Regions from separate parts of the Massilia scottii genome, predicted to be linked through region 2. Evidence: riboswitches for the same ligand, from Rfam matches in the RefSeq annotation. Region 2 holds a riboswitch; the other holds the start of a gene.
What was found. A riboswitch is a leader RNA that binds a small molecule or an ion and turns the genes downstream of it on or off. The one in region 2 is predicted to bind glycine.
Positions count from the first base shown of each region.

Region 1: linked by a shared signal. The riboswitch ahead of gcvT (glycine cleavage system aminomethyltransferase GcvT) and the one ahead of RBA41_RS25620 (D-amino acid dehydrogenase) in region 2 are both predicted to bind glycine.

Region 1 covers NZ_JAVCWM010000002.1:147,285-161,742, reverse strand. The annotation lists gene ligA (NAD-dependent DNA ligase LigA) at 1-1,972, opposite strand, end outside; gene RBA41_RS03060 (cell division protein ZipA C-terminal FtsZ-binding domain-containing protein) at 2,035-3,189, opposite strand; gene smc (chromosome segregation protein SMC) at 3,186-6,713, opposite strand; gene RBA41_RS03050 (phosphatase PAP2 family protein) at 6,848-7,516, opposite strand; gene RBA41_RS03045 (DUF1631 family protein) at 7,645-10,074, opposite strand; gene RBA41_RS03040 (methyl-accepting chemotaxis protein) at 10,333-10,938, shown strand; gene RBA41_RS03035 (hypothetical protein) at 11,149-11,433, shown strand; gene RBA41_RS03030 (ATP-dependent Clp protease proteolytic subunit) at 11,609-12,169, opposite strand; glycine riboswitch at 12,309-12,394, shown strand; glycine riboswitch at 12,413-12,518, shown strand; gene gcvT (glycine cleavage system aminomethyltransferase GcvT) at 12,591-13,709, shown strand; gene gcvH (glycine cleavage system protein GcvH) at 13,776-14,156, shown strand; gene gcvP (aminomethyl-transferring glycine dehydrogenase) at 14,259-14,458, shown strand, end outside.
Region 2 covers NZ_JAVCWM010000023.1:95,934-110,391, forward strand. The annotation lists gene trpE (anthranilate synthase component I) at 1-244, opposite strand, end outside; gene RBA41_RS25550 (phosphoglycolate phosphatase) at 438-1,148, opposite strand; gene RBA41_RS25555 (winged helix-turn-helix transcriptional regulator) at 1,250-1,603, opposite strand; gene RBA41_RS25560 (carboxymuconolactone decarboxylase family protein) at 1,699-2,247, shown strand; gene RBA41_RS25565 (hypothetical protein) at 2,345-2,824, opposite strand; gene RBA41_RS25570 (hypothetical protein) at 3,222-4,163, opposite strand; gene rpe (ribulose-phosphate 3-epimerase) at 4,172-4,843, opposite strand; gene apaG (Co2+/Mg2+ efflux facilitator ApaG/CorD) at 5,021-5,395, shown strand; gene RBA41_RS25585 (hypothetical protein) at 5,405-5,674, opposite strand; gene mltA (murein transglycosylase A) at 5,571-6,782, shown strand; gene RBA41_RS25595 (enoyl-CoA hydratase) at 6,841-7,617, shown strand; gene RBA41_RS25600 (carotenoid oxygenase family protein) at 7,619-9,028, opposite strand; gene RBA41_RS25605 (MerR family transcriptional regulator) at 9,047-10,057, opposite strand; gene RBA41_RS25610 (C39 family peptidase) at 10,176-10,769, opposite strand; gene RBA41_RS25615 (hypothetical protein) at 10,815-11,549, opposite strand; gene RBA41_RS25620 (D-amino acid dehydrogenase) at 11,675-12,907, opposite strand; glycine riboswitch at 12,964-13,073, opposite strand; glycine riboswitch at 13,074-13,181, opposite strand; gene rtcR (RNA repair transcriptional activator RtcR) at 13,301-14,458, opposite strand, start outside.

The DNA.
Region 1 (14,458 bases), on a different contig from region 2:
CCGCTTCGTCGAGGAGCGTGATGCCGAGCTCCTGCGCCTTGGCCAGTTTGCTGCCGGCATCCGCACCGGCAACGACATAGGAGGTCTTTTTCGATACCGATCCGGAGACTTTGCCGCCGGCCGCTTCGACCAGCGCGCCGGCTTCGTCGCGCGACAGGGTCGGCAGGGTGCCGGTGATGACGAAGGTCTTGCCGGCCATGGCGCCCGTGTTTTTCATCACGTGCTCGCCTTCCTTCCAGCGCAGCACGCCGGAGAGAAGGCGCACCAGCGCCAGGTTGTCGGCATCGGTCAAGAATTCGCTGATCGAGCGCGCCACGATCGGGCCGATGTCGGGCACTTCCAGCAGTTGCAGCCCGCCTTCGAAGCTGGCCGCGTGCAGCAGCGCTTCGAGGTTGCCGAAGTGCTGGGCCAGCGCCTTGGCGGTCGACTCGCCCACGTTGCGGATGCCGAGCCCGTAAATGAAGCGCGCCATGGTCGTGTCGCGCGATTTTTCGAGCGCGTCGACCACGTTCTGGGCCGACTTGGCGGCCATGCGGTCCAGGCCCGCCAGCTTGTCCTTGTCGAGCGTGTACAGGTCGGCCGCGTTGTGGATCAGGCCCTTGTCGACCAGCTGTTCGATCAGCTGGTCGCCCAGGCCTTCGACGTCGAGCGCGCGGCGCGATACGAAGTGCATCAGGCCACCCTTCTTCTGGGCGCTGCAATGCGTCCAGCCGCCGGAGCAGCGCGCCACGGCTTCGTCATCCATGCGCACGATCGGCGAGCCGCACACCGGGCAGTTGGCCGGCATGACGAATTCGCGCACATCAAGCGGACGCCGGTCGGCCACGAACGACACCACTTCGGGAATCACGTCGCCGGCGCGGCGCACGATGACCGTGTCGCCGATGCGGATATCCTTGCGCCGCACTTCGCCTTCGTTGTGCAAGGTGGCGTTGGTGACGTTCACGCCGCCCACGTTGACCTGCGCCAGGCGCGCCACCGGGGTGATCGCGCCGGTGCGGCCGACCTGCACTTCGATGTCGAGCACTTGCGTGAGCGCTTCTTCGGCCGGAAATTTGTGGGCGATGGCAAAGCGCGGCGCGCGCGACACAAAACCAAGCTTTTGCTGTTGTTCGAGGCGGTTGACTTTATACACCACGCCGTCGATCTCGTAGGCCAGGCTTGGGCGGCGCTTGCCGATGTCGCGGTAGTAGTCGATCAGGCCTTGCGCGCCGGTGACGACGGCGCGCTCGCTCGACACCGGCAGGCCGAGCGTCTGGTACCAGTCCAGCAGGGCCGAATGCGATGGCGGCATGTCGGCCCCTTCCAGCGCACCGACTCCGTAGGAAAAGAAGCGCAGGCTGCGCTGGGCCGTGACGCGCGAGTCGAGCTGGCGCAGGCTGCCGGCGGCGGCGTTGCGCGGGTTGGCGAATTCCTTCTGGCCGGCGTCGCGCTGGCGCGCATTGAGCTTGGCGAAGTCGGCCTTGTACATCAGCACTTCGCCGCGCACTTCGAGCACCGCCGGCACCGTGTCGCCATGCAGGCGCAGCGGAATGGCGCGCACCGTGCGGATGTTCGCCGTGACGTCTTCGCCGGTGGCGCCGTCGCCGCGCGTGGCGGCCTGCACGAATACGCCGTTTTCGTAGCGCAGGCTGATCGCCAGGCCGTCGAATTTGAGTTCGGCCGCATACTCGACCTGCTCCGCGTCGAGGCCTTCGCGCGCGCGGCGGTCGAAATTCTCGATATCCTCGTCCTCGAAGCCGTTGTTCAGCGAGAGCATGGGAATGCTGTGGGTGACCTGCTTGAATTCGGGCAGGGGCGTCGCGCCCACGCGGTAGGTGGGCGAGTCGACCGATACCGCTTCCGGGTGCGCCGCTTCGAGCGCCTGCAGTTCGCGGAACAGGCGGTCGTACTCGGCGTCCGGAATGGTCGGCGCATCCTGCACGTGGTACGAAAAAATGTGGCGATTCAGTTCGGCCGTGAGCTGCGTCATGCGGTCGAGGTAATCGCTGTCCTGCGTTGCTGTTGTTGTTGTCGTCACGATGATCTTTGTTATTAGCTGAACAAGCGCATGGCGCGCGTCGAACCGGCCGGAATGTCGGCCGCTTCCATCTCCTGGTAGAAATCGAGCACCTGGCTGTTGATTTCGGCAAGCGCCTGGTCGGTCAGCGGCTGGTCGCTGTCGTCGACGATGACGGCGTCCAGGCGCCCCACCAGCGCCTTGGCGCAACCCAGCATGGCGCCGAAGCCGTTGCGCGCCGGCGCCACGCATGGCACGTCCAGCAGCAAGGTCAGGCGCGAGGTGGTGTCGGCGCCGAGGGTGACGTTGGTGGTCAGCGTGAACAGCTGGCCGCCGTCGCCGTCCGGCATGATGTAGCGCCCGTCGGGACGCACATCGAAGCCCTGCTTCTCCAGCGCGCCGATCAGGGTCGCGATCGACCACGGGGCGCCGTACGACATCAGGTTCACGCCCAGCTGGGCGTCGTGCCCGGCCACGAAGCGGTGCAAGGTGCGCGACTCGCCCATGACTTCGATCATGTCCGGAATTTCCGGCTCGGCGCCGATGTCGTCGGCCACCGCGCGCAGGCGCGTGACCAGTTCGGAGTATTCGAGTTCGTTCAGGGCCGTGGTACGGCTGGCCATCTGCACGCCGGCCTGCAGCTTGGTGTAGACGCCGCCGTGGACGATCGGTTCCCAGTCGCCGTTCACGTGCAGGCCGATGAAGTGCACCGGCTTGTTGCCGACGTGGCGCAGGGTGTGCAGGATCGGCAGGATTTTGTCGCCCCGCACCGGCGCTTCGAGCGCCAGCGGAATCAGGACATCGATCAGCGGGTCGACCAGGCTGGTGGCCAGCTCGGTGGCCGGGCTCAGTGCTTCCACCGGCGCCGCCACGGGCGCCACTGGCGCCACCGGCGCGACTGGCTGCGCCGCTTCGTCGTCGAAACGCGCAGCCGGTGCTGCTGCGACCGGTGCTGCGACCGGCGCGGGGGCCGCCGCAGGCGTGTCGTCGGCCACCGGGGCCGGCTTGACGTCGAACGTCGGTTCGCTGCGCACGATGTCGCCGGGACGCAGCAGCACGTCGTCATGCTCGGACGAGAAGGCGCGTTCGACACTCTTCTTGGCCTTGTGCTCCTGCCATTTGTTGTACGCGAAGACGCCGGCGACGAATACGCCGCTGGCACCGATCAGGCTCATTTGTAAATCTGTCATGCTGCTTGTGCCTCGGTAGCAAAATTTGCGGCGGACTCCATGTCCACCGCCACAATGCGCGATACGCCCTGCTCCTGCATCGTCACACCGATCAGTTGATTGGCCATTTCCATCGCAATTTTATTGTGCGAGATGAAAAGGAATTGAGTATGGTCGGACATCCGTTTTACCATGCGGCAGAATCGCTCGGTGTTCGCGTCGTCCAGCGGCGCGTCGACCTCGTCGAGCAGGCAGAATGGGGCCGGATTGAGGCGGAACATCGAAAACACCAGCGCGGTCGCGGTCAGCGCTTTTTCGCCGCCCGACAGCAAGTGAATGGTGGCGTTCTTTTTGCCCGGCGGCTGCGCCATGACCTGCACGCCGGAGTCGAGAATTTCGTCGCCCGTCATCACCAGCTTGGCGTTGCCGCCGCCGAAGAGGATCGGGAACAGTTCCGAAAAATGGTGATTGACCTTGTCGAAGGTATCCTGCAGCAGCTCGCGCGTTTCCTTGTCGATGCGGGCGATCGCGTCTTCCAGGGTCATGATCGCCTCGTTCAGGTCATTGTTCTGCGCGTCGAGGAAGTTCTTGCGCTCGGACGCCTGCGCCAGCTCGTCGAGCGCGGCCAGGTTGACCGCGCCCAGCAGCGCGATGGCATTCGTCAAACGCGTCACCTCGCCCTGCAGGTAGGACGGCTTCATGTCGGGATGGAGCTTTTCGGAGAGCGCCGCTTCGTCGGCATCGACCGTCTTTAACGCTTCGGCGAACTGCTCCTGGTTCAGGCGCGCGGCCTGCTCCTTGAGCTGCATTTCCATGATCTTGTCGCGCTGCGGCTGCAGGCTGCGTTCGGACTGGGTGCGCGTGTCTTCGGCGGCGCGCAGCTGCTGCGTGATCTGGTCGAGCTCATGGCGCGCATCGGACAGCGCGCGCTCCTGGCTGGTGCGCCGGTCCAGCAAGTCTTGCAGGCCGTCGCTGGCGGCGCCGCTTTCCAGCGCTTCGAGTTCCATCTGGCCGACCGCGATGCTCTCGCTTACCTGGGCCGCCTGCTGCGTGGCGGTGGCGATATTGCGGCGCAGTTCCTCGATCTTGCTGCGCTGGGTTTTTTCGGCGAACTGCGCTTCCTGGGCCGCGCGCTCCAACTCGCGCAGCTTTTCGCGCGCGTCCGTCAGCGCCTGTTCGCGGCTCAGGAAATCGGTCTGGCCATCTTCGTGCGCGCCCTGCAGCTCGGCCAGTTCCATGTCGAGCTGCTCGAATTTTTCCTCGGACTCCATGCGGACCTGCTGCTGCTCGGCTTCCTGCGCCGCGATCTCGGCCAGGTCGGCCTGGATCTGGGTGCTGCGCTGATTGAAGCGCGCCTCGACCTCGGACTGCTTGACGACTTCGATCTGCAGCGCGTGCACGCCTTGCGTGAGCGTGGCCACGCGCTGGCGCGCATCCTGCAGGCGCCGCGTGAGGTCCGACATGGCGGCGTCGGCGCGCACCGCGCGGGCGCGTGCTTCGTCGGCCAGCATGGTTTGCGCGCGCAGCTGCTTGCCGATGTTGTCGATCTCCTGCTGGCGCCCCAGCATGCCATCCTGCTCGCTATCGGCCGCGTAGAAACGCACGCTGGACTGGGTCACCACGTGGCCCTGGCGCGTGATGAAGGAGCCGCCCTGCGGCAGGCGCGCGCGCTCGGCAAAGGCGCTGGCCGTGTCGTCGGCGGCGAAGACATTGTGCAGCCAGTCGCCCAACAAGCCGCGCAGGCCCGGTTCATTGAGCTTGAGCAGGCTGGCGAACGTTGTGAGGCCCGGCGTTTCGCTTGGGGCCGCGGCGCCGGCGAGCGATGGCGCGTACAGGGCCAGCCTGGCGGGCGGCGCATCGCTGAAAAAGGCCTTGGCCCATTCGATGTTCGACATTTCAAGCGCGCCGGTGCGCTCGCGCAGCACCGATTCGAGCGCCGTTTCCCAGCCCTGTTCGATGCCCAGCTTTTGCCACAGGCGCGGCAGCGCATCGAGTTCGTGCTTTTGCAGCCAGGGCTGGACCTTGCCCTGCGTTTGCACGCGTTCCTGCAACTGCTTCAGGGCCGACAGGCGCGCTTCCAGCTGCGCGTTGGCCGCGGCCTCAAGATTGACCTGGGCCTGCGCGGCGGTGCGTTCATCCTCGGTGCGCTGCTGCTGTTCGGTCGCTTCTTCGAGCAGCATGGTCTGCTCTTCCAGCGCCTGCTGCTTTTCTTCGAGCTGCATGCGCAGGTTGGCCAGATGGCTGCTGTCGGGCAGATTGAGGCCGTTCTTTTCCTGCTGCAGGCGCTCGCGCCGCGTTTGCAGGCCGTTGAGGATGTTCGAGGCGTTGCGCTGGTGCGCCGATTCGAGTTCGATCTGCTGCTGCGCCTGCATGATGCGGGCGCGCGATTCGGTGGTCTTGTGCTGGGCCGCGCGCCAGGCGGCATCGAGGTCCGGCAGGCGCTCGCCCTGGGCTTCGGCGTTCATCTGCGACTGTTCGACCCTCCCGCCCAGTTCTTCGAGCAGGTACTCGGCTTCCTCGATCTGCTGCTGGTAATCCTGGCCCTGCGTCTGCCACTGGTTGCGCTGGGCGTTCAGCGCCAGCAGCTGGTTCTGCAGGCGGCTGCGCGATTCGATGACGAACTTGATCTGCGCTTCCAGGCTGCCGATTTCCGAGTTGGTCTGGTACAGGTGGCCCTGCGCCGTGTGCAGGCGGTCGCCCACCGAAAAATGCGCCTGGCGCATGTGTTCGAGATCGAGTTCGACGTGGCGCAGCTTGGCCGTCTGCTCCTCCAGATCGGTCTGGGCCTGCTCCATCTCGCGGAAGTAGCGATTCTGCTCGGTCTGCGCTTCGTTCTTGCGCAGCAGCCAGAGGAGCTTTTGTTTTTCTTCCTGGTCCGCCTGCAGCGAATGGAATTTGTTGGCGACGACCGCCTGCGCTTCGAGCTTTTCGAGGTTGGCGTTCAGTTCGCGCAGGATGTCTTCCACCCGCAGCAGGTTTTCGCGCGTGTCGTTGAGGCGGTTTTCGGTTTCGCGCCGGCGTTCCTTGTACTTGGACACGCCGGCCGCTTCTTCGAGGAACACGCGCAGTTCTTCCGGGCGCGACTCGATGATGCGCGAGATCATGCCCTGGCCGATGATGGCGTAGGCGCGCGGACCGAGGCCCGTGCCGAGGAAAATATCCTGGATGTCGCGCCGGCGCACCGGCTGGCTGTTGATGTAGTAGGTCGAGGTGCCGTCGCGCGTGAGGGTGCGCTTGACGGCGATTTCGGCGTACTGGCCCCACTGGCCGGAAGCCTTGCCGTCGTTATTGTCGAACACCAGTTCGACCGAGGCGCGCCCGGCCGGCTTGCGGTGGGTCGAGCCGTTGAAAATGACGTCCTGCATGGACTCGCCGCGCAGCTCGGACGCCTTCGATTCGCCCAGCACCCAGCGCACCGCGTCGATGATGTTCGACTTGCCGCAACCATTGGGACCGACCACGCCAACCAGCTGCCCCGGCACCTGGAAATTGGTGGGATCGACGAATGACTTAAATCCCGACAATTTAATGGAAGACAGGCGCACGTTGTATAGCTAGCTCGGGAATCCTAAAGGTGTCCATCATACCATTTGTTGTCATGTTTTCGGCGAAGTGGCGTCGCCCCGTCCGCGAAGCGGCCCCAGATGGCCGGGCGACGATTTTCAGGCCGGCGACGGCGCTAAAAACAGACGTAGTTGAAGTAGCGCTCGGCCTTGGGGCACGGCGGGGAGTAAGGATTGCGCGTCGGGCCCCAGGTGGCCGTCGTGTAGACCCGGTCGGCCCCGGACAGGCCGAGCGCCAGGCCGGTCATCCACTGCTGGGAATTGTGCGGTTCGCCCTTGTACGGAATGCACAGCACAGCCAGGGTCAGCGCGATCAGGGTCAGGCTGGGCTGGAACTGGCGGTTCGAGCGCACCAGCGAGATGAATGCGGCCGCGCAGGCCAGTCCGAGCAGGCAGCCCAGGATCGCCTCCGAACTGCTGTGGGTTTCGACCATCACGCGCGAAAGCGCGACACCGACCGCCAGCGCCACGCCCAGGCTGACCGCGACATAACGCCACATCTTGGTGCGTCCGCACAGCGCCAGGTAGGCCGCCACCGGAAACACGGCCGCGGCGCGCGCGGCGTGACCGCTGAAGCCCGCGAAATGCAGCGCTTCGATGCCGACGCCCCAGCCGAGGAAGGCGATCTTGCTGGCGATGACGATGAACAGGGTGGCGCCGAACAGCAGGCACCAGTACAGGGCGCGCAGGCGGCAGTGGGCGGCGGCGAGCCAGACGGCAATGGCGATACCCAGGGGGGCGGTGACGGCGATGCCGCCAAGCGCGGTGAGGTGATACCAATTCATAGACAAAAGCCGGAAGTGAAAAAAGCCGGGCATGGGCGGCAATGCAGAACTGTCCAATGCCGCTCAGGCCCGGCCCGAATGATACGCGAATGTTAACAATGCGCGAATACTAACGGAACACGCCCTCCTCAGGCAGCGACCGACTGCGCCGATTTTTCCGCGTCGCCGAGCGCTTCGTCCATTGCCTGCGACAGCGCGCGGCCGACCACGCCCTCGACCTTCATGACGCGCACGCGCTGGGCGCGGTAGGCGTCGATGAGCTTGTCGGACGAGAGGGAAAACGCTTCCTGGCGCGCCCCGGTCGAGAAAATGTACAGGGTACGCAGCGGGCTGATCCAGGCCAGCTTGACCTTGCGGATGCTGCCGTCAGGATCGGTGAATTCGATCCACATATTGCGTTCGAGGGCGTCGACGCCCAGTTCGGCGTCGTCCAGTTCGGCGTGGGCCGCTTCTTCGGCCGCGGCCAGGGCTTCGTTTTCCTTTTCCAGCCGGCGCATGGCGTCTTGCTGGGCAACTTCGACGGCGATTTCTAGCTGGCGTTCCGGCGTGATGTCGAGCGGAGCGCGCACGATTGAAGCGTGGCACTCCGCCAGGTCGGCGAAGAACTGGATGCGGTCGGCATCTTGCCACTTGATGACGTCGAGCCATTTGTTCAGGGTGGCCAGCAGGCTCGGCAGCTTGCCGATCAGGTCGCGCCGCTGTTCGTGCGTGATCTTCGGCTTGACGCTCCAGATCAGCTCATCCATCGTCTTGGTGGCATTGCCGACCGCGCCGGGCTTGTCGTCCTCGACGCTGTAGGCGACCGTCATGACGGAGGTCCACTTGTTTTCGAGGAAGGTCTCCAGCATGGCCACGACCTGCCCGCTGCCGACCCGCGCGGCGACCGCGCTCCTGGCCGAACGGGTGGCGGCGGTGACTTTTTCCTGGCGCAAGGCCGCGGCGATCGGCGCCGCGATGGCGGTCGCGGCCGCCGTTTCCTCGGCCTTGATGGTTTCTTCGAGCTCGGCCACCACTTCCGAGAACACGTCGGCCGGCGCGCCGCCGTCGTCCTGGTCGCGCCCGACCCGCTCCACGCCGCGCTGCATGACCTGGAACAGCGGATCGTCCGGGCCGGAGCGCTGCTCCAGGCCCATGGTCGACATCAGGTCGATCATGCGGCGCGCCGGGTGCGTTTCCTCAAAGAAGAAATTCTTGTCGGCCAGCGCCGCCTTGAGCACCGGAATTTGCAGCGACTGGATCAGGTCGCGCGAATCTTTCGGAATGTTCGGATCGAGGAAGACCGTCTCGAAAATCTTCGACAGCAGGTCGATGGTGCTTTCATCGCCGCGCGACAGTGATCCTTTTGGAATGCTTTCCTTCAAGCGCGGCAAATAAAACACATTGCCCGCCTGCGCCTCGGCCGGGGTCGGCGCCACGTTGCTGAATTGTTCCGGCATGCGGCCCTGCAAGCCCTTGAGCACTTCGAGCAGGGAAGCGGGAACCATCACCTGGCCGCCATCCATGGCCTGGCCGAAGCCGCCCGCGGCAATGCCGCCGCCGCCCGCAAACTGGGCCGGCGCGAAGCCGCCCGCGGCGTGGCTGCCCTGCCCCGGCCCGCCGCCCTGGTGCGCCGGGCCGCCATGCCACGGCGCGGCCGGCACGCTGGCCTCGCCCGCGTCGCCGCCTGGCGCGCCCTGGAAGGCGGCGGCGCCGCTCGGACGCCAGCCGCCGGCCGATGGCGCCATGGCCGGCAGGTCGGGAATCATCGGGATGTCGAAGGCGGACGCGGCCGCCGGCGCATCATCGTCGTCGCGCAGGAACTGGCGCAACTGCTTGGCCAGTTCGGCCTGGCCGCTGGCGCGCGCTTTCTTGGCCGCGGCCGCGCTTTCGGTTTTCTTGATCTTGAAGGCGTCCACCGAGCCGGGCTGGATACCCTTGTTCATCAACAGGTCGCACAGCGCGTCGTACATCGGCGCAAAGTCGAACAGCAGCGACGGGCGCAGCATCGGCAGGATCAGCCCGTGGGCTTCCTCGTCCGGCTCGAACTCGCGCCAGGCTTGCTGCAGGGCCGACAGGAACATTTCGGGACGGAAGGGATTCTGGCTGATGCGCAGCACGTCGCGTTCGAGCAGGAAGCCGAGGCGCACATTGAGGGTGGCGATCTGGGTCGCGTACTGCATTTCGAAGGGACGGCTGATGGCGTCGAAAGCGACGCGGCTGTCCATTTCCTCGTAGGGAACCAGTTCCAGCGTGGCGGGCAAGGCCATCGCGGATTTTTTAAGCGGCGGCAACAGTACGTCGACCTCGGCACGCATGGCGCGCCCGATGCCGGCGGCAGCGACATGAAAGAAGGCGTAGGTGTTGTTTTTTAGCAGATTCCCCGACTTGACCCGCTGAAACACGGCGCGTGCATCGAGCGCCGGGTCGGTCACATCAAGCAACGCCGCAACGAGACGCGTCGCCACGGCCATCAAGTGGTCGTTGGCATGCTTGGTCACGGTCACGACCAGCGCCTCCAACAGCTCGTGGCGCGACGGACCAGTCTTCCTTGCTGCGGCGGATGGTGAAGGTGGAGCCATTGTCTGCTCGTTGGGGGGTTAGAGATCTTTTGCCATAACAAACATTCTCTCACATTATTGCCGACTGGCAACGGGAAAATTTGAAACAAAGCGTTATTTTTTGTTCAAGCGCCTTATTTTCATGACCATTCTTGCTTTTCCCTAAAGCAAAAGCCAATTTTCGTCATTTGGACTGTTGATGAAAAACAAACCCTAAATAAAAAGTTTCTCTAACATAATTACAATTCCACACGGCAATTTATTTCTTGAGGACTAGCCATGATAACGATCCGCCGCCGCGATCTCAAGCTCACCCTGTCCCTGGGCTTTGCCGTCCTGGTCGGGCTGGGCGTCTGGCTGTCCATTGTACTGCTGAGTCAGCTTGAACAGATGAAAGCGGTAACGGCACCTGCGGTCCAAAGTTTAGGCGATCGTTGGGGCCCCTTGACCGGCATCATGCTCGACGACGCCGCGGCGCGCGCCGAGGCCGATTACGCCGCGGCCCGCCTGTGGGTCTGGTTTTGCATAAGCGCCAACGCGGCCGGGGCCGTGCTGCTGGGGCTGTGGATCAAGGCAGCGATGGTTGCGCCTCCCGCACAGGTGCGGCGCAAGGCTGGCGCGGCGACGTTGACGGTGGCGGGCAACGGGCTGATCGTGCGCGCCATCGAGCGCAGCGCGCAGTCCGGCGCCGGGCTCGCCATGCGCGGCGAGCCCGACGCGGCGCGCGCCTTGCCGGCGCCACGGACCGCAGGTGCTGGCGATGCGGCGGCACGGCTGGCCCGGCTGAGCCGAATTATCGACGCCGTCGCCTTCCAGACCACCATCCTCGCCGTCAACGCCGCGGTCGAGGCGGCCCGCGCGGGACAGGCGCCGCCACGCCGCTGAGCGTGCGTCACCAAGCGTATGCCAGCAAGTGATTTCTTCGCTGCATTAATTGCAATCCTATAGGAACTACTCCTACACGAGTGCAAGGTGAATTCCGATACCTCTTCAACGGTGCGGCTCGCATGATGATGTCACCGGAAACGCTGAAGAGAGCGCCTCTTCAGCATCACCGGAGAGCACGACATTTTCAAACTTTCAAAAGGAATGAACATGAACTCGAATCAGAAAAGCGGTCAGGGCAACAAGCAAAGCGATAGTTCCAGCTCGAACAAGCAATCGGGCTCGCAAGGTTCCGGCAGCGGTTCGCGCTCCGGCGGCGGCACCCAGGGCGGCACCCATGAGCAGCACGTGGAAGCCGGCCGTCAAAGCCATAAGAATGACGACAAGGACAGTGGCTCGAAACAGTCCGGTTCGGGTTCGGGCAACAAGCAGTCGGGATCGAATTCCGGCAGCAGCAGCGGCAGCGGCAACAAAAGCGGCGGCGACAAACGCTGATCGCTAGCATGACGCGGGCGTCGCCGGGTTTCCGGGCGGCGCCATGCACTATTTAAACAGGAAGCAATAGAAAGAGTCTGCACCGGCCCGGCCGTTGACAGGCTCTTTTTTTGACCGCGCGCCGTTACCCGCCGTCGCTGCCGGCACGGCCGGTCAGGACGCCAGGTTCGCTGGTTCAGATATTGCGAATGCGAACGCCCTTCGGCGGCGCAAAGTCGGCCACGTCATTGATCACGCGGGCGATCTTGGCATCGCGCGCGGTCAGGTGCAGGTCGGAATACTGGTGAATCGCCCACTGCTCCGGCAGCAGCTCGATGTGCTTGCGCAAAATCGATTCAGTGCGCGCATCGTCGGCGCGCAAGCCTTCGACGATGATATTGAGCGCATCCGGACGCGCGCCGGGCGATGCCGTCGCATGCGATTTGTGCACCATGAAGCGCGCCGTCTCGCTGGCGTAGCGCCGCGTGCCGGACAGAAACAGGATGACGGCGATCGACGCCACCGCCCCCGCGTTGTACATGACGAACTTGACCGGCGAATTCGACAGGAAGTTGTACAGGCACAGCCCGTCGCTGACGTAGCCGCCGTTCGACTGGATCAGCACGTGCGCCGTTTCGACGCCGTTCTCGCTCATGCCGGACACCGCCTCGAACACGCGGTGCACCATATCGCTGTTCACATCGCCCGACAAGGTGAACCAGGCATCGGTCTGTTGGATCGTTTTTTCTTCGCTCATGGCTGTGTGCTCGCAAAGTAGATGAATTATTTTAACAAATCGGGACAAGCATGGTTTTCAATGGGGAGCTCATTCGTGCGCGCCCCTACCGGACGTCCCCCGCAAGGTTGACAGTTACGCCCTGCTGGCATATCCTCCACAGTCTTGATCGGGAGAGGGCAGCGCACGCTGCCGCCGAAGGGGCATCACCCAAAAACTCTCAGGCAAAAGGACCGGTCAGGGGTCGGCGGCGCACAGCGCCCCCGGCTGAACTCTGGAGAGCGGCCGCGGCACCATGCCGGCGGCCCACCGAAGGGGCAGGCGGACTTCAATCCGCTATCTCTCAGGTACCAAGGACAGAGGGGCGCGAAGCATTCAGGGACGGCAAGAGCCGCTCCACGTCTGCTCGTCGTACCCCCATTCACTCTGCCTTGAGGATTCCATGACGCTTAAAGCGACCCCGCTCAATTCCGCACACCGCGCCGCCGGCGCCAAGATGGTCGATTTCGGCGGCTGGGACATGCCCGTCAACTACGGCTCGCAAATCGAAGAACACCAGGCCGTGCGCGGCGACGTCGGCATGTTCGATGTGTCGCACATGTGCGTGGTCGATATCGAAGGCGACAACGCCCGCCCTTTCCTGCGCTCCCTGCTGGCCAATAACGTCGACAAGCTGCAGGTGGCCGGCAAGGCCCTGTATTCGTGCATGCTCAATCCGCAGGGCTTCGTCATCGACGACCTGATCGTCTACTTCTTCAGCGAGACCTGGTTCCGCCTGGTCGTCAACGCCGGCACCGCCGAAAAAGACGTGGCCTGGATCGGCGCCCAGAACGAGGCCACCAAAAGCGGCGTGACCATCACCCAGCGCCGCGACGGCAACGCGCCGATGGCGCTGATCGCCGTCCAGGGCCCGAACGCGCGCGCCAGGGTGTGGCAGGTGCTGCCGACCACCCAGGCGGTTTCCGAGCCACTCAAGCCGTTCAACGCCGTCATCGTCAAGGACACCGCGTTTGGCGAAGTGATGGTGGCGCGCACCGGCTACACCGGCGAAGACGGGTTTGAACTGGCCTTCCCTGCTTCCCAGGCCGATGCGCTGTGGAATGCGCTGGTGGCCGCCGGCGTCAAGCCGGCCGGCCTGGGCGCGCGCGACACGCTGCGCCTGGAAGCGGGCATGAACCTGTACGGCCAGGACATGGACGACACGGTCAACCCGCTCGACGCCGGCCTGGCCTGGACCATCGACCTGGTCTCCGAGCGCGACTTCATCGGCAAGACCGCGCTCAAGGCGATGGGTCAGAACTTCCAATTCGTGGGCCTGATCCTGCGCGAAAAAGGCGGCATCCTGCGCGCCCACCAGAAAGTGGTGGCCGCTGACGGCACCACCGGCGAAATCACCAGCGGCACCTTCAGCCCGACCATGCAGGAAGCGATTGCACTCGCGCGCGTGCCGATGGGCGTGGCCGTGGGCGACACCGTGCACGTCGAAATCCGCGACAAAAAGCTCGCCGCCAGCGTCGTCAAGCTGCCGTTCGTGCGAAACGGTAAAATCCTCGCTGCCTGATCGGGGCAACACACTTATTAGCAGTATTTACATTAACATCGACCGCGACCTCTTGGAGCAAACATTATGAACATCCCAGCCGACCTGAAATACACCGAGTCCCACGAATGGGTGCGCGCCGAAGCTGACGGCACCCTCACCGTCGGCATCACCGAATATGCGCAGGACGCGCTGGGCGACATCGTCTTCGTCGAACTGCCGAAAGTGGGCAAGGTCTTCACCGCCGGCGACGACGCCGCCGTGGTCGAATCGGTGAAAGCCGCCAGCGACATCTACGCACCGGTGTCGGGCGAGTGCATCGCCGTCAACGACGCCGTCGCCGATGCGCCGGACTCGATCAATACCGACGCCTTCGCGGCCTGGCTGTTCAAGCTCAAACCAAGCGACGCCGGCGCCATCGACGGCCTGCTCGACGCCGCCGCCTACGGCAAAGCCACCGCGGAATAAAAACTCCTGGCCGCCGCCCGCCGGCGGCCTTTTCCTTTCAGTTCGCCGCCGCGCTGTGTATCCGACAGCGCCGGCGGCAGTCTCTTTTCGGCCCCGACTACCATGACCCGCACCAGCCTGACCCAACTCGAAGCACGCGATTCGTTCATTCCGCGCCATATCGGCCCGTCCACCGCCGAACAGGCAGCCATGCTGGCCACGCTCGGCTATCCATCGCGCGCGGCGCTGATCGACGCCATCGTGCCCGCCAACATCCGCAAGAAGAGCAAGCTGGAACTGGGCCAGTTCTTCGACCCGATGCC
Region 2 (14,458 bases):
TCTCGGTGCGTGTGCCGAAGGTACGCAGCACCGTCGATGCGGGCAGGCCGATGAAGGAGTAGCGCCCGAAACGCTCGCCGCCGACCACCGATTCGAGCAGGAAGGTGTTCTTTCCGGTGTTCTGGGTCTGTGCCAGCTTGAGGTACAGCGTGAGAGGCGTTTCGAGATCGGCGAAGGCTTCCGAGATCAATGGAATACGGTTGAAGCCTTCGTTGGCCAACGATTTGAATTCGAGTTCGGTCATGCTTTTCTCCATGCCGCCATGGCGCATCCGCGGGCGGTGGGTTTCAAAAAACCTGCCGGCGCACAGGGGCAGCCGACAGCAATCACTACAGGGTTACTTAGCCCAGGATTGCCAGCGTCGCCAAAGCCAAGCCTCAATCGAGCCGGTTTGGGTGACATTGTGTTTTTTGATGAAAAACATATGTGATGGAAGGTTAGTATGTGTTGTGGTTGTGGGAACGAATCAGGGTTGCCGCTTCTACAAGTGAGGTAACTATACCATCGGAATCTGTTTCGTGTATAGCCCGCCCGTGGTTATAACCATACGGTACCGTCAACACAAAGCAGCCAGCTCGACGAGCAGCCTCGGCGTCGTTGGACGAGTCGCCGATAGCCACCACCTGCGACGGCGCCAGATCGAAGTCGGCGCAGACCTGCAGCAGCGGCATCGGGTCCGGCTTTTTGCGCGCCAGCGAATCGCCGCCGTACACGATTTCGAAATACTCCGCCAGGCCCTTTTGCGCCAGCAGCGGCGTGGCAAAGGCGATCGGTTTGTTGGTCACGCAGGCCAGGCGCAGGCCGTCGGCTTTCATGGCATCGAGCCCTTCGAGCACGCCGTCGTACAGCACGCTGTGATTGCCGTTGATCGCCAGGTAGTGCCCCTGGTAGAGCGCCATGGCCTCGTCGAAGCGCTGTTCGACGCCGGCGGCGTCCTGCTCCAGCGCGAGCACGCCGCGGATCAGGTTTTCGGAGCCTTTTCCGATCATCAGCGCGATCTGCTGCTGCGTGATCGGAGCGTAGCCGAATTCACCGCGCATGGCGTTGATGGCGACATGGAAGTCGGGCAGGGTGTCGAGCATGGTGCCATCGAGATCGATGATCGCCGCGCGGATCGGGGCGTGGATCGATTGGATAAAATTGGTCATCGGGGAATAGGAGCGGTCAGGATTGGAATATTTTATCGGAGCGGAGCGTAGCGGTGTCGGTCGATCTTCCTGTCATTGGAGATGCCTGCCCATCCAGGTGATTATTCGGGTGCATCCGCTTCTTTCGAGATGAGCATGTTGTGCCATTCTTCAGACCATCGCAGCAGAGGCATCATGGCTTTTAACAAGCTCGCGCCGCTCGGGCTTAAGGTGTAGCCGCCTGATTCCGCGGTGTCGAGGATGCCGGTTTCGCGAAGTTCCCGCAGGCGCAGATTGAGCACCGTCGGCGACATGTCGTCGCAGCACTCGCGCAACTGACGGAACGTCAGCGGCGTATCGCGCAGCTCCCAGATGATGCGCATTACCCAGCGCCGGCCAAGCAAATCGAGCAAGGCCATGATCGGCCGCCCCGTGTGCGAGCCGCGTACCGGCCGACCCGGTTTTGGAACAGTCATCATTTCTCCTTTTTCTTGCTACGTTAAACGTAGCATGGTGCTACACTATCCGTAGCATTCGAGTGATTTTACCACCCGTACTCAAGGAGACCGGCATGTCGACCACCAGAATTGTTCCGCTTGAAGCCCCGTATGAAGATGCAGTTGCCGGGACATTCAAGCGATTCCTGCCACCGGGCATGGAACCGCTGAAATTATTCAGAACGCAGGCGCACAACCCGCGCGTATTACAGCGCACGTTTGCGGGAAATCTGCTCGACCAGGGATCAATCGATCCGCGTGCACGGGAACTGATTATTTTGCGTACCTGCGCGCGCTGTGGTTCCGAATATGAATGGGGTGTGCACGTCGCGTTGTTCGCGGAGCGGGCGGCATTGAGTGCCGCCGACGTGGCGGCAACGCTTGGCAGCGATCCTGAACAGCGTGCCTTGCCCGCGCAAGAGGAATTGCTGTTAAAGGCGGTGGATGAACTTCACGACACGTCCACCATCTCCGATGGGCTATGGGATGAATTGGCGCGGCACTATTCGTCAGCGCAGATCCTTGAAATCATCGCGCTGACCGGAAACTACCATGCGATCTCGTTCATGACGAATGCCGCCAGGGTGGAACTGGAGACGTTTGCGCCCCGTTTCAGCCGCTGAAGCATAGGCCGGGGCGGCCGGGTGATCATCCCTGTGCCAAGCGGATGATGAGCATCGAATACCGCGCATCATTCGCCCGGGCGGCAAGGGGACGCGCTTACTTGGCTGGTGCTGTCTCGGGCGCAGGCGCTGGTGTTTCGGAGGCATCAGGTGCGTCTGCCTGGCCGGATTGGCCTGGTGCCTTATTGGTGCTGATGATTGTCGTGAGCGTCGATCCGCCAGCTTTTTCGCAATCGGGTGCCGCGCCGGTCCACTTGATCGACTCGCCGCGAACGACGGGGCGTACCAGGCGCCATGGCAGCAGGCCAAACCGCTGCGAACCGGCATAGTTAATAATGGCGTCGCCACCTTCCGCTTTGGCGCGTTGGGCCAATTCCCCGACGAGCTCCGAGACGCCGCCGTACGTCCCCTTGGCCACTTTGACTTTCTTGATTACCTTGTATGGAAACTCGGCTGGCGGCACGCTGGCGAAAAAGCAGAAATTGCTCGGGTCGGATGTTGGTGCCACATCTTCCGCCGCTGAGGCTGTGTTCAGAAAGGCAAGCGACAGGATGCAGCAGAGCGAGATTTTATTCATGTTGAAGTGATGCTTTCGTCAAGTTTTCTTGCGGGAATGCAAGATTATAAATACAGGCAGCGAGTATGATCTGAAACCGGCAATTCATCAATTGCCGTGTGCTATTGGCCTGTCTGACGTTGCAAAACCGCCAATTTGGCCGGAGGGCTGCGCTTTCGCACCCATCAAGCTGATGGATCCATTCGGGTTGATCAGGCAGCGGCGTTGCTCATGCCGAAAAGGGAAACCGGTAGAACCGGTCCTTTTCGGCGTATTTTTCGTCAACGACGTGCGCGCGCGATAATCGATCCAGGCTCTCCGATCCACAAACGTCGGGGCAGTGGATTTCCATTGGCGGAAATGACAGCATCAAGGTAGCTCCCCGGCGCCGACCGGTGCAGTGATGGCCAGCGGCGAATCAGGAAATATCGTTACTGAATCGATCGGATTGAAACGGATAGGTTTTCATGATGTGGACCAGTTCCGCAGCCGCCTTGGCCCCTTCCAGAACGGTAAGTGGATATGCTTTCCTGAAAGCGCTGACCAGCGCGAGCCTTGTCCCGTTTTGAGCAAGGGAGATCAATTCAGGGGACGAAACGACAACGTCGCCAAGCACCATGGGATGACCCGTGTAAGAGATTGGCGCGCGCTTGATGGTCTTGATCGCCGACGGGTCAACACCGTAATCAATCAGCGCATCGGCATCGTTGCTTTGCACTATCCAATGTACGGCTCGGCTTCGCTTCAGGAGCAGATCCATAGGGAGTATCTGCGCCAGTCCCCGGGAAGGGCGTTCGAAGCCCGACAAATCGATGATCAAATCGCAGTGATCGGACAGGGCGCGTACCCGCGTTTCGATGTCGTTCGCGTCGTTTCGATGCGCCCGCGGCGCAAGGCGAAGGCGCAGGGGAACTTCGTCGTACAAGGTCACGGACGGCTGCAAGTCGAGGTAACTGCGGATGATCTCGAGCTGTTCCTCGGCGACTTCGCCACAGCGCTCGGGAGGAAAACAGTCGAATACAGCACGGAGCATGGCGTGCGCCGCAGTGTCCTGATTGGGGCTCCACAGCGAAAAATGTTGCGGCTGAACGTCGGGCGAAGCGAATGTACCGCCAATTCTCATGCCATCGCAGCCAGATACGCTCCACCGGTCATCCCAACCTGCCAGCATGGCCGAACAAGAAGCATGAATGGCCGCCATGACGCGCGCGTCCACCGGCAGCGTGAAGACCAAGCCCGGAAGAAGTCCTGTGGGATGGGCTTCGAATGCGGCAATGCCGGTAACGTCGCCCTCGACCCGAATGGAGCCGCCCCGATGGAACGACGGCCCAAATCCGAGGCGAAGGTCGAAATACAGCATCTTTGGGCTTACTTGCCGACCTTGGCCAGCTCGACGCGCATGGCGTCGATGACGGCCTTGTAGTCCGGCTGGCCGAAAATCGCCGAACCGGCCACGAAGGTATCCGCGCCGGCAGCGGCGGCGGCGGCGATATTGTCGATCTTGATGCCGCCATCGACTTCGAGCAGGATGTCGCGGCCCGAGTCGTCGATCATGCGGCGCGCCAGCGCGATTTTTTTCAGCGCTTCCGGAATGAAGGACTGGCCGCCGAAGCCCGGGTTGACCGACATGATCAGGATCATGTCGATCTTGTCCATCACATGGTCGAGAAAGTGCAGCGGCGTCCCGGGATTGAATACCAGGCCGGCCTTGCAGCCGTTATCGCGAATCAGCTGGAGCGAGCGGTCGATATGCTCGGACGCTTCCGGGTGAAAGGTGATGATGTTCGCGCCAGCCTTGGCGAAGTCCGGGATCAGGCGGTCGACCGGCTTGACCATCAGGTGCACGTCGATCGGCACCTGCACGTGCGGGCGGATCGCCTGGCACACCAGCGGGCCGATGGTCAGGTTGGGAACATAATGGTTGTCCATGACGTCGAAGTGAATGATGTCGGCGCCCGAGGCGACGACATTGCGGACTTCCTCGCCCAGGCGGGCGAAATCGGCGGACAAAATGCTGGGAGCGATGCGGAATGTGGTCATGGCGGCTGGCAAGGAGCTTGCGGTGAATGAAGATGCGCTATTTTACGCTGTCCCACGGAGCGCCCTTGCAGCGAGGCCGATTTTGCGGTGCAATGTATGATGCCCCGCCGGACCTTGTTGGAACGGCGCCTGAAAATTCAATCGGGCAACTTTTACAGTCTCAATCAAGGAATCCAGATGGCCGCTTACGAATTTACTGTCACTGTCAGGACCCAGTACCTGCCGGAGCAGTCCGATCCGAGCCGAAGCAATTACGTGTTCACCTATTCGATCACGATCAAAAACACCGGCAGCGTCGGCGCGCAGCTCATTTCGCGGCACTGGGTGATCACCGATGCGAACAACCATGTCGACGAAGTGCGCGGCCTGGGCGTGGTTGGTCACCAGCCGCTGCTGCAGCCGGGCGAACAGTTCGAATACACCAGCGGCACCCAGCTGGCCACCGCGCAAGGCTCGATGACCGGCGAATACTTCTGCGTGGCCGAAGACGGCCATCAGTTCGAGACCAGGATTCCCGAATTCGTGCTGTCGCTGCCACGCACCCTGCACTGATATCGGCGATCAGTGGGCGGTGTCGTCGGGCAGTTCCTTTTTCTTCTCCGGCGCGTTCAGCTCCTGACCGTTATTGGTCGGCTTCTGTCCCGAATACATCGTCCACCACACGATAAACACCAGCAGGAACAGCGCCACGCCTGCTTCCAGCATTAATACCCACATATCGACTCCCATGTCTTCAACACGCAGTAGTTTACTCGTTTCGGCCGGCGCCGTCGCGCTGGCCCTCGCGGCATGCACCACGCCTGAACCCCGGCCGGCGCCGCCGGTCGTCATGCCGCCGCCGGTGATGCAGATACCGCCGCCAGCGGAGCCGCCGGTGGCCCCACCCGTGAAGGCCGAACCGGCGCCGCTGATGACGCCATCGACCTTCGGCGCGCTGCCCGGGTGGGAGCGCGACGACCTGCGCCAGGCCTGGCCGGCCTTCATGACGTCGTGCGGGGTACTGGTGCGCAAGCCCGAATGGAAAACCGCGTGCGGCGCCGCGCGCACGGTCGATGCAAAGGATGGCGCGGCCATTCGCGGCTATTTTGAAACGCACTTTGTGCCGAACCAGGTGCGCGCGGCGGACGGCGCCGACACGGGCCTGATCACCGGCTACTACGAGCCCCTGCTGCGCGGCGCCCGCAAACGCGGCGGCGCCTTCCAGACGCCCCTGTACCGGGTGCCGGACGACCTGCTGACGATCGACCTGGCCAGCGTCTACCCGGAGCTGAAAAACAAGCGTGTGCGCGGACGGCTGGTCGGCAAGAAGGTGGTCCCGTACGGCAGCCGGGCCGAGATCGAACGGGCCGACGTGAGCGGCAAGGAGCTGCTATGGGTGGACGATCCGGTCGAAGCCTTCTTCCTGGAGGTGCAAGGTTCGGGACGGGTCAAGCTGGCCGACAGCGGCGAGACCGTGCGCGTGGCCTACGCCGACCAGAACGGCCACCCTTACAAGGCGATCGGGCGCTGGCTGATCGAGCAGGGCGAACTGACATCGCTTGAGGCCACCGCGCAGGGCATCAAAGCCTGGATCGCCGCGCACCCCGAGCGGCGCCAGGAACTGTTCAACGCCAACCCGAGCTTCATTTTCTTCCGCGAAGAGCGCCTGCCCGATCCGTCGGTCGGGCCCAAGGGCGCGCTGGGCGTGGCATTGACGCCTGCGCGTTCGGTCGCGATCGACCCCACGTTGCTGCCGCTCGGCGCGCCGATTTACCTGGCCACCACCGAATCGGGCAGCGACGTGCCGATGCAGCGCCTGGTGATGGGGCAGGATACCGGCGGTGCCATTCGCGGCGCGGTGCGGGCCGACTTCTTTTTCGGCTTCGGCTACGAGGCGATGGAAAATGCCGGCCGCATGAAGCAGCGCGGCCAGCTCTGGGTGCTGTTGCCCAAACCCTGATGCAGCCGCGGATTCGCTACAATCGCACATTACTCCACGCTTTTTTAATGAGGATTCCATGAACTATGCAGACCTGCTGATCGAGACCCACGGCAAAGTAGCCGTGATTCGCCTGAACCGTCCAAAGGCGCTCAACGCCCTGAACGACAACATGATGGACGAACTGGGCGACGCGCTGTACAAGTTCGACGCCGACAGCAGTATCGGCTGCATCATCCTGACCGGCAGCGAAAAAGCCTTTGCGGCCGGCGCCGACATCGCGGCGATGGTCGACTACGACTACGGCGACACGTACGGCGGCAACTACATCGGCCGTAACTGGGAACACATCCTCAATGTGCGCAAACCCGTCATCGGCGTGGTGCAGGGCTTTTGCCTGGGCGGCGGCTGCGAGCTGGCCATGATGTGCGATTTCCTGATCGCGGCGGACACCGCCAAATTCGGCCAGCCTGAAATCAAGGTCGGCGTCACCCCCGGCGCCGGCGGCACGCAGCGCCTGCCGCGCACCATCGGCAAGGCCAAGGCCATGGACATGCTGCTCACGGCGCGCATGATTGATGCGGCCGAAGCGGAGCGCACCGGTTTGGTATCGCGCGTGGTCGCGGCGGACAAGGTGATGGAAGAAGCGCTGGCCGCGGCCACCACGATCGCCTCGATGTCGGTAACGGTGGCGATGGCGATCAAGGATAGCGTCAACCGCGCGTTCGAGACCACGCTGACCGAAGGCGTGCGCTACGAGCGCCGCTACTTCCACGCGGCGTTCGGCACGCCGGCGCAGAAGGAAGGCATGCAGGCGTTCCTGGCCAAGCGCCCGGCCAACTTCGACGGTCTGTAAATCAGTCTCTGGCGCGCCAGCTGCCGTGAAAGCCGAACGGTATCCGGTGCGGCAGGCATACCGTCGCGACGGGGCCGGCCGCCACGTCGGCGGCGTCGATCACCAGCAGGTCGCTGCGGCCTTCCTGCGCGCGCCACGCGACCGCCAGCAGCCAGCCGTCGCCTTCGGACGACTGCGCCGAGCGCGCGACGAATACCGGTTCGGAGATGACATCGCCGGCCGGCAGTGTATATAGCTGGCGCGTGCCCGACGCAAAGTTGAAGCAGGCCAGCGCGTCGTACAGCACACTCTCCGAATCGCTCCTGATACGCTGCCGGCTGTGGCAGCAGTAAAAACCGACGCGGTTGCGGCGCCCGTTGTAGCGCTCGTCGATGCGCGGAAATTCGGCCGCCAGGTCGTCGAGGACGGTGCGCTCGAAGCCGTCGCCATCGCTCTCCAGATCGAACGTCCAGCGGCACAGGCGCGCCGCCATCCCGGCCGGGTCGCCCCGGGAGCCGTCGGCGTTGGGCATGCCCGGTGCGGTGTCCGACTCCATCACGTAGGCCACGATGCGGCCGCCATCGTCCCAGGCATTCATCACATGGAATACGTGGCAGGCATCGCTGGCGAACCAGCGCAGCGTGTCCATCGGCTGCCCGCGCACGCCGATGCCGACGTAGCTGCGCCTGTCCGCTTCCCACGCAAACAGGGGCAGTCCTTTCATGGCGCGTTCCACGCTGATGGTCAGCGGCGTGACCGGAAACAGCACGTGGCGTTCGGTCAGCATGAAGTCGTGCATCATGCTCGCGTAAGGCGCGCGGAAGGGTTCGAGCGTGCTTACCTTGCAGCGCGCATCGAGGACGCCGTACAGCATGTTGGGTTCACCCGGGCTGTCGGGCAGGTAGGCGAAGAAGTGCAGCTCGCCGGTGGCCGGATCGGCCTTGGGGTGCGCGGTGAAGCGCTTGTCCACGGCGCCGCCGAAATCCTGGTGCCCTTTTGACGCCAGCGTGTGCGGATCGATTTCAAACGGCTGGTGCGATTCTTCCAGCGCAAACAGGCGCCCGCCGTGCCACACCATGCTGGTGTTGGCGGTGCCGCTGTTTTTGCCGTGGACCGACGGGTCGCTGGTGGCCGGGTTGCCGAAGGTGCCGAACAGGGCGCGGCCGGCATTGTCTTCGAGCTGCCATTTCGGCGTGCGCGCCCAGCGGTTGGCATAGGCGACCTTGCCGTCGCCAATAAAGAAGGCATGCACCATGCCGTCGCCGGAGAACCAGTGATAGCGGTCGTCGCGCGGCGCGAACCGGGGGTTCGGTCCGACGCGGTACAGCGCACCGCGCAGCTGCGGCGGCAGCGCGCCCCGAACCGGCAGAGCGTCGATGTCGCATTCGGTGTCCAGGGGAGCGTAGTTCCCGCTAAAGAAATGGCCTGACATGGTGATTCCTTGGTGAGTTCAGAGACTTTGCAGGGCTTGGCGGACGTAAGCGATCAGCGGCGCATCGATGCCGGAGCCGATGCGCAGCTCGCTCTCCTGCTCGAAGGCGTGACGCAGCTTGGCCTGGAGCGCGGGGTCGCCCGCCGCCTTGGCCAGCGACAGCGCCTGCCACTGGCGCGCCAGCGCTTGCACTTCGGCGCTGGCGGGCGGCGTGTCTTGGGCCAGGTGCTCGCGCATGGCGCAGATGAGAATGGGCCAGGCGTCGGTTTGCCTGACGTAGTGCTGGCGCAGCAGGACCGTCTCGGCCTCGCTGCAGTAGGCGGCGTAGATGGCCAGGCGCCGGTGCGCCATGGCGTGCGAGATGAACTGCATCGCCGTGCGGTCGACGCCACTGAGCATATGCAGGGTGGGTTCGTTCCAGTTCATGGCGTAGAGCTTCATCAGCATGGCCTCGTCGCCGCCCACGTCGTCGAGCAGGGCGGCGATCCAGCATTGCGCGAGTGCGCCCGCTTCAAGACTGTCCGGTTTAACGCCCCGGCCCATGAGATCATGCAGCGTGGACGTCAAGTGCGCGTTGTCGCCGCTGCGTTGCTGGCGCCGCGTTGTCAGTGTATGCAGTTCGGCGTCGGTGAAATAGCGCGCGCTGGCGGCCATGCGTTCGAGGGCGGCCAGCCAGTTGTCCATCGATGGTTCATGGCGCTCGGCGAGCTGCGCCTGCAAGTCGCGCAGATGGCCGTGCAGGGCCGATGCTTGTGCGATCTGGCGTTCGAGCGACGCAATCTGCTGCTCCACCACTTGTGGCAGGCTGGCACCGCCATCGGCCAGCATGGCCTGGATCTGTGTCAGCGACAGGTCGAGACGGCGCAGTGCCTGGATGCGATACAGCCGGGCGACGTCCGCGCTGTCGTACAGGCGGTAGCCGTTGTCGGAGCGGGCCGACGGTGTCAGCAAGGCGATATCGTCGTAATGGCGCAGGGCGCGCACGCTCAAGCCGCTGCGCCGCGCCAGTTGTCCTATTTTCAGTAGCATGCCGGTTTCTCCAATTGCAAGATGGTAAACCGTCACGCAGCGAGAGGGTCAAGCACTTGCGAATGGAGACACTTGCAAAACCGGGGCACCTGAGCCCCGGTTTTGCAATGCAGACCGGTTAGATCGGACCGTTGATGCTCATGCGCTGGGTATGCGTCCAGCGGTGATCGGACGCCGATACGGCGGAGTTGTAGGTGCGGTAGGTCTGGCCTTCACCCGGCCACGGGTCCATGATGTACACGTAGTTTACGCCATTGGTCGTCGCGTAGCCGCGTCCCACCATGATGTGGCCGCCGCCGTTGCTCCAGCCGTAGCGCATCACGAACGGGCGGTTGGCGTTGATGTCGGCCACCACACTGTTCCATGACGAGGCGACGCTGTACGCGCCGTTTGCCACGCCCCATGCTTTCAGGATGTTTTGCACGCTGCCGTTGGAGCCGTACATATTGTTCGGCTGGTTGGCGTAGCTGTTCCAGTTGAAGTAGGTGTTCCCGCAGGCGTAGTTCAATCCGAACGCCCAGTTCACGATCTGGCACTGGCTCGGTGTCTTCTTGTAGAAGTTCAGGATCGCCTTGCTCGAGGCGGACCAGCACCACTGGCTGTGTTCCTGGGTCGTCAGCGGAACGGCGAGCGTGCGCCATTGGGCCATGGCCGCTGGCAGCGCCAGTAAAAGCGAAGCACCGACGACGAGCTTTTTGATATTTGTATTCATGTTATCTCCTGATTCGTTCTAAGGATGGTGTAGCCGATGCCGGGCTTACTTCGAGGCGTCCATGGTTTGCTTGACCACGCTGCGCAACGGCTGCAGGATGTCTGCCTCTTCCATCAGCGCTTCGCTGGCCTTGCCTTCCTTGACGGAACGCTGCTGCATCAGCAGCGATTCGCGCGCCGAATGCAATGGCGCGTAGCGCGTGCGGCCATCTTCGCGGCCAACCACTTCGAGCAGGTCCGAGCGCGCCTGGAAGATGCGCACGAAGCGCACATTGGATCTCGCGGCATCGCCGTAGTAGCCCATCGACGCATCCACATCCTTCGCCAGCACGGCGGCGCCATAGGCGACCGTTTCGTAGTTCCCGTTGTTGAGCTCCACCGTCGCCATGCCGATCGGGCGCTGGTTCAGCAAAATCACGAAGCGCCACTGGCCGGTGGCCTTGGCCATCTGCTTCATGCTGCCGCGTCCTGCCAGCAGTTCGTTCGGATCGATCGTGTAGACCGGGAAGCCGTAGCCGATCTTCGCGTCCTTCAGATCCTGCATGTCGTTGATTTCAAGCGGGAAGTCGACCGGCGTGCCGCTGGTGCCGCGCTGCTGCATCTGGTGCGTGACGAATTGGGCCAGGTCGCGCTGGGCCGCCGCTTGCGCCGCCGCCGCGGCGCGCTTTGGCACCGCTTTGAAGGTGCTGGTTCCATCCGACTGGGCCATTGCAGGCGCGCCGGCCAGGGCCAGGCTGGCGCCGCACAGCAGGGCGGCGAGCATGGTGCGGGCTGAGAGCATTTTTGTTTGCATTATTGACTTCTCCTCACATAGATTGATACAAGAACCCCGCCTGTCCAAACGGGGTGAGTGCTGCAACAACAACGGCATGCACGCATGCCGGACACCGGTGTCAACGCACGTCGTCAGTGCGTTGGAAAATCGAGGGAACGGTGCATCAAGTCGCCGATCATGTCGGCGGTGACGGCCGACAGGGTCCAGCCCAGATGCCCGTGCCCCGTGTTGTAGAAGACGCAGGGCGATTTGCCGCGGCCGACGCGCGGCAGCATGGTCGGCATCATCGGCCGCAAGCCGGCCCACGGAATCACGCTGCGCGTGCTCACGCCCGGGAAGCATTCATGCACCCAGTCGATCAGCGGGCGAATCCGGTCGTCGCGGATGTCGCGGTTAAAGCCGTTGAATTCGGCCGTGCCGGCCACGCGGAAGCGATCGACTCCCAGGCGGCTGGTCACCAGTTTGGTGGCGTCGTCGAGCAGGCTGACGGTGGGCGCGGCGGCCTGGCTGGCGGCATCAGGCAGGTTGACCGTGATCGAGTAGCCTTTCACCGGGTAGATGTTGACCCGGTCGCCCAGGCTTGCGGCCAGGGCGCGGCTGGCGGTGCCGGCGCAGATGACGACGCCGTCGTAGGTCTCGGTCTGGGTGCGCTCGCCGTCGCCCAGGGTGACGTGGGCGTGGCGGCCGTCGGTGCGCACGGCGCCGATCTGCATGCCGTAGCGGCAGTCCACGCCGTTGCGGCGGGCGGCGGCGGCAAGACCGGTGGTGAATTTGTGGATGTCGCCGGTGGCGTCGCTGTCGGTGAAAAAGCCGCCGTAGTAGTCGCCCGCCAGGGTCGGTTCGATGCCGCGCATTTCGCCTGGCGTTACCGCGCGGCGCGCCAGGCCGCCGGCCGCCAGCATCTTGCTGACCGTGGCGGCGTGCTCGAAGCCGGCCTTGTCGCGGTAGATGTGCAGGATGCCTTCGCGCTTGACGTCGAAGTCGATGTTCTCGGCCTCGGCCCACGCAAACAGGTGCTCGCGCGCCGCAATCGCCAGGCGCGCCGTTTCGACGGTGTTGCGGCGGTAGTGGGGAATGGCGGCGGCAAATTCGGCGAACCACGACAGCTTGTGCCAGCTCGGCTTGGGGTTGACCAGCAGCGGGGCGTCGCGCCGGAACATCCACTTCAGGCCCTTGAGCATGGTGGAGCGGTGGTTCCACACTTCCGCGTTGGAGGCCGACAGCTGGCCGCCGTTGGCGAACGAGGTTTCCATCGCCGCGTAGCGATGTTTTTCCAGCAGGGTCGTGGCAAAGCCACGTTTCGCCAGGGCGTAAGCGGTCGTGACGCCGGTGATGCCGCCGCCAATTACTGCAATGGTTTTCATGTGTGGTCCGGGTTCCAGAAACGTCAGATAGGGAGTCCGCGCGCTGGTGCGCGTCGGTTACCCCCTCTGTGCTGGACCTGAGAGATTCACCGGCAACGCGCGATGCGTGGCCGGTTTGCTCCTTCGGTGCACCGGATGACGACTTCCGGTGGCTCTTCAGAGTTCAAATGGGTTATCGGTCCTTTTGCCTGAGAGATTCCGGGGCGGTTGCTCCTTCGGCGCCGCCGGCATACAAGACCAGCTTGTAACCGACAGACTCTCCCGATAACGCCTTAGCATTGCGCTAAATATGCTGTAAGCATATGTATGCAGAATACCGCAGAAAATGACGTCAATACAACCATTTTTAGTGATAGGCGTTGTTTCCTCGACAATACCGACAGAGCGCTCGCTTTACGATTTGCCGCAAACCTGGTCCCATTCGAGCGAAAAGCGCGCCAGGAATTTCTTCAGGCGGTCGGCATCGTTCGGTTTGCTTTTGGCGCTGCGCGAGACGGCAAACAGTTTGCGTCCCGCATCCGACAAGGTAACCGACTGGCGGCATACCTTGACCACGGCGGCCAGTTGCATGGCGTCGAACAGGTCGAGGCCGGCGGCGGCCTCGTCACCCATCAGTTCGGCCAGATCGACCTCGGCCGCGCTTGGGGCGCGCGTGTAGTGGTGCCACAGTTTTTGCAGCCGGGCCACTTCGGCGCTGACGATGCTTTCCGAAATGCCGCCGGCTTCGGCCAAGGTGGCCATCCTTGTCACCGAGGCCGACAGGTCGCGGAAGTTGCCGGCCCAGACCGCCTCGGGCGACATCGCGAAGCGCATGTAGCGCTCGCGTGCTTCCTTGTTGAAGCGCACCATCTGGCCGTACTCCTGGCTGAACTGGTTCAACTGGTAGACCAGGTTGGGTTCGATGTCCTCGGGCCGGTCGACCAGGCCGGGCAGGGCGTAGGTCCACAAATTGATGCGGGCGTACAAGTCTTCGCGGAAGCGCCCGGCCACCACGTCGCTGGCCAGATCCCGGTTGGTGCCGGCGATGAGCTGGAAGTCGCTCTGTACTTCGCTGTCGCTGCCGACCGGATGAAAGCGCTTTTCTTCGATGGCCTTGAGCAGCATTGCCTGTTCATCCGGCCCCAGCTCGCCGATTTCGTCGAGGAACAGCAAGCCCTTGTGCGCGCTGCGCAGCAAGCCCGGCCGGTCGGCGGCGGCGCCCGTGAAGGAACCTTTGACGTGGCCGAACAGGGTCGAGGCGGCGCCGTCGCCGTGCAGGGTGGCGCAGTTGAGCTCGATGAATTTGCCGTCGAGCTGGTGGCGTGTTTTCTTCAGTTCGTACACGCGGCGCGCGAGGAAGGATTTGCCGGCGCCGGTCGGGCCCATCAGCAGCATGGGCGCGCGCGACTTGATGGCGACGCGCTCGATCTCGTCGATCATGGTGTTGAAGCGGGCGTTGCGGGTGGCGATGCCGGACTTGAGGAACGCCACGCCTTCGGCTTGCTCGCGCGAAAAGCGCTGGGCGATCTGGTCGTAGCGCGACAGGTCGAGGTCGATCAGTGCGTAGCTGCC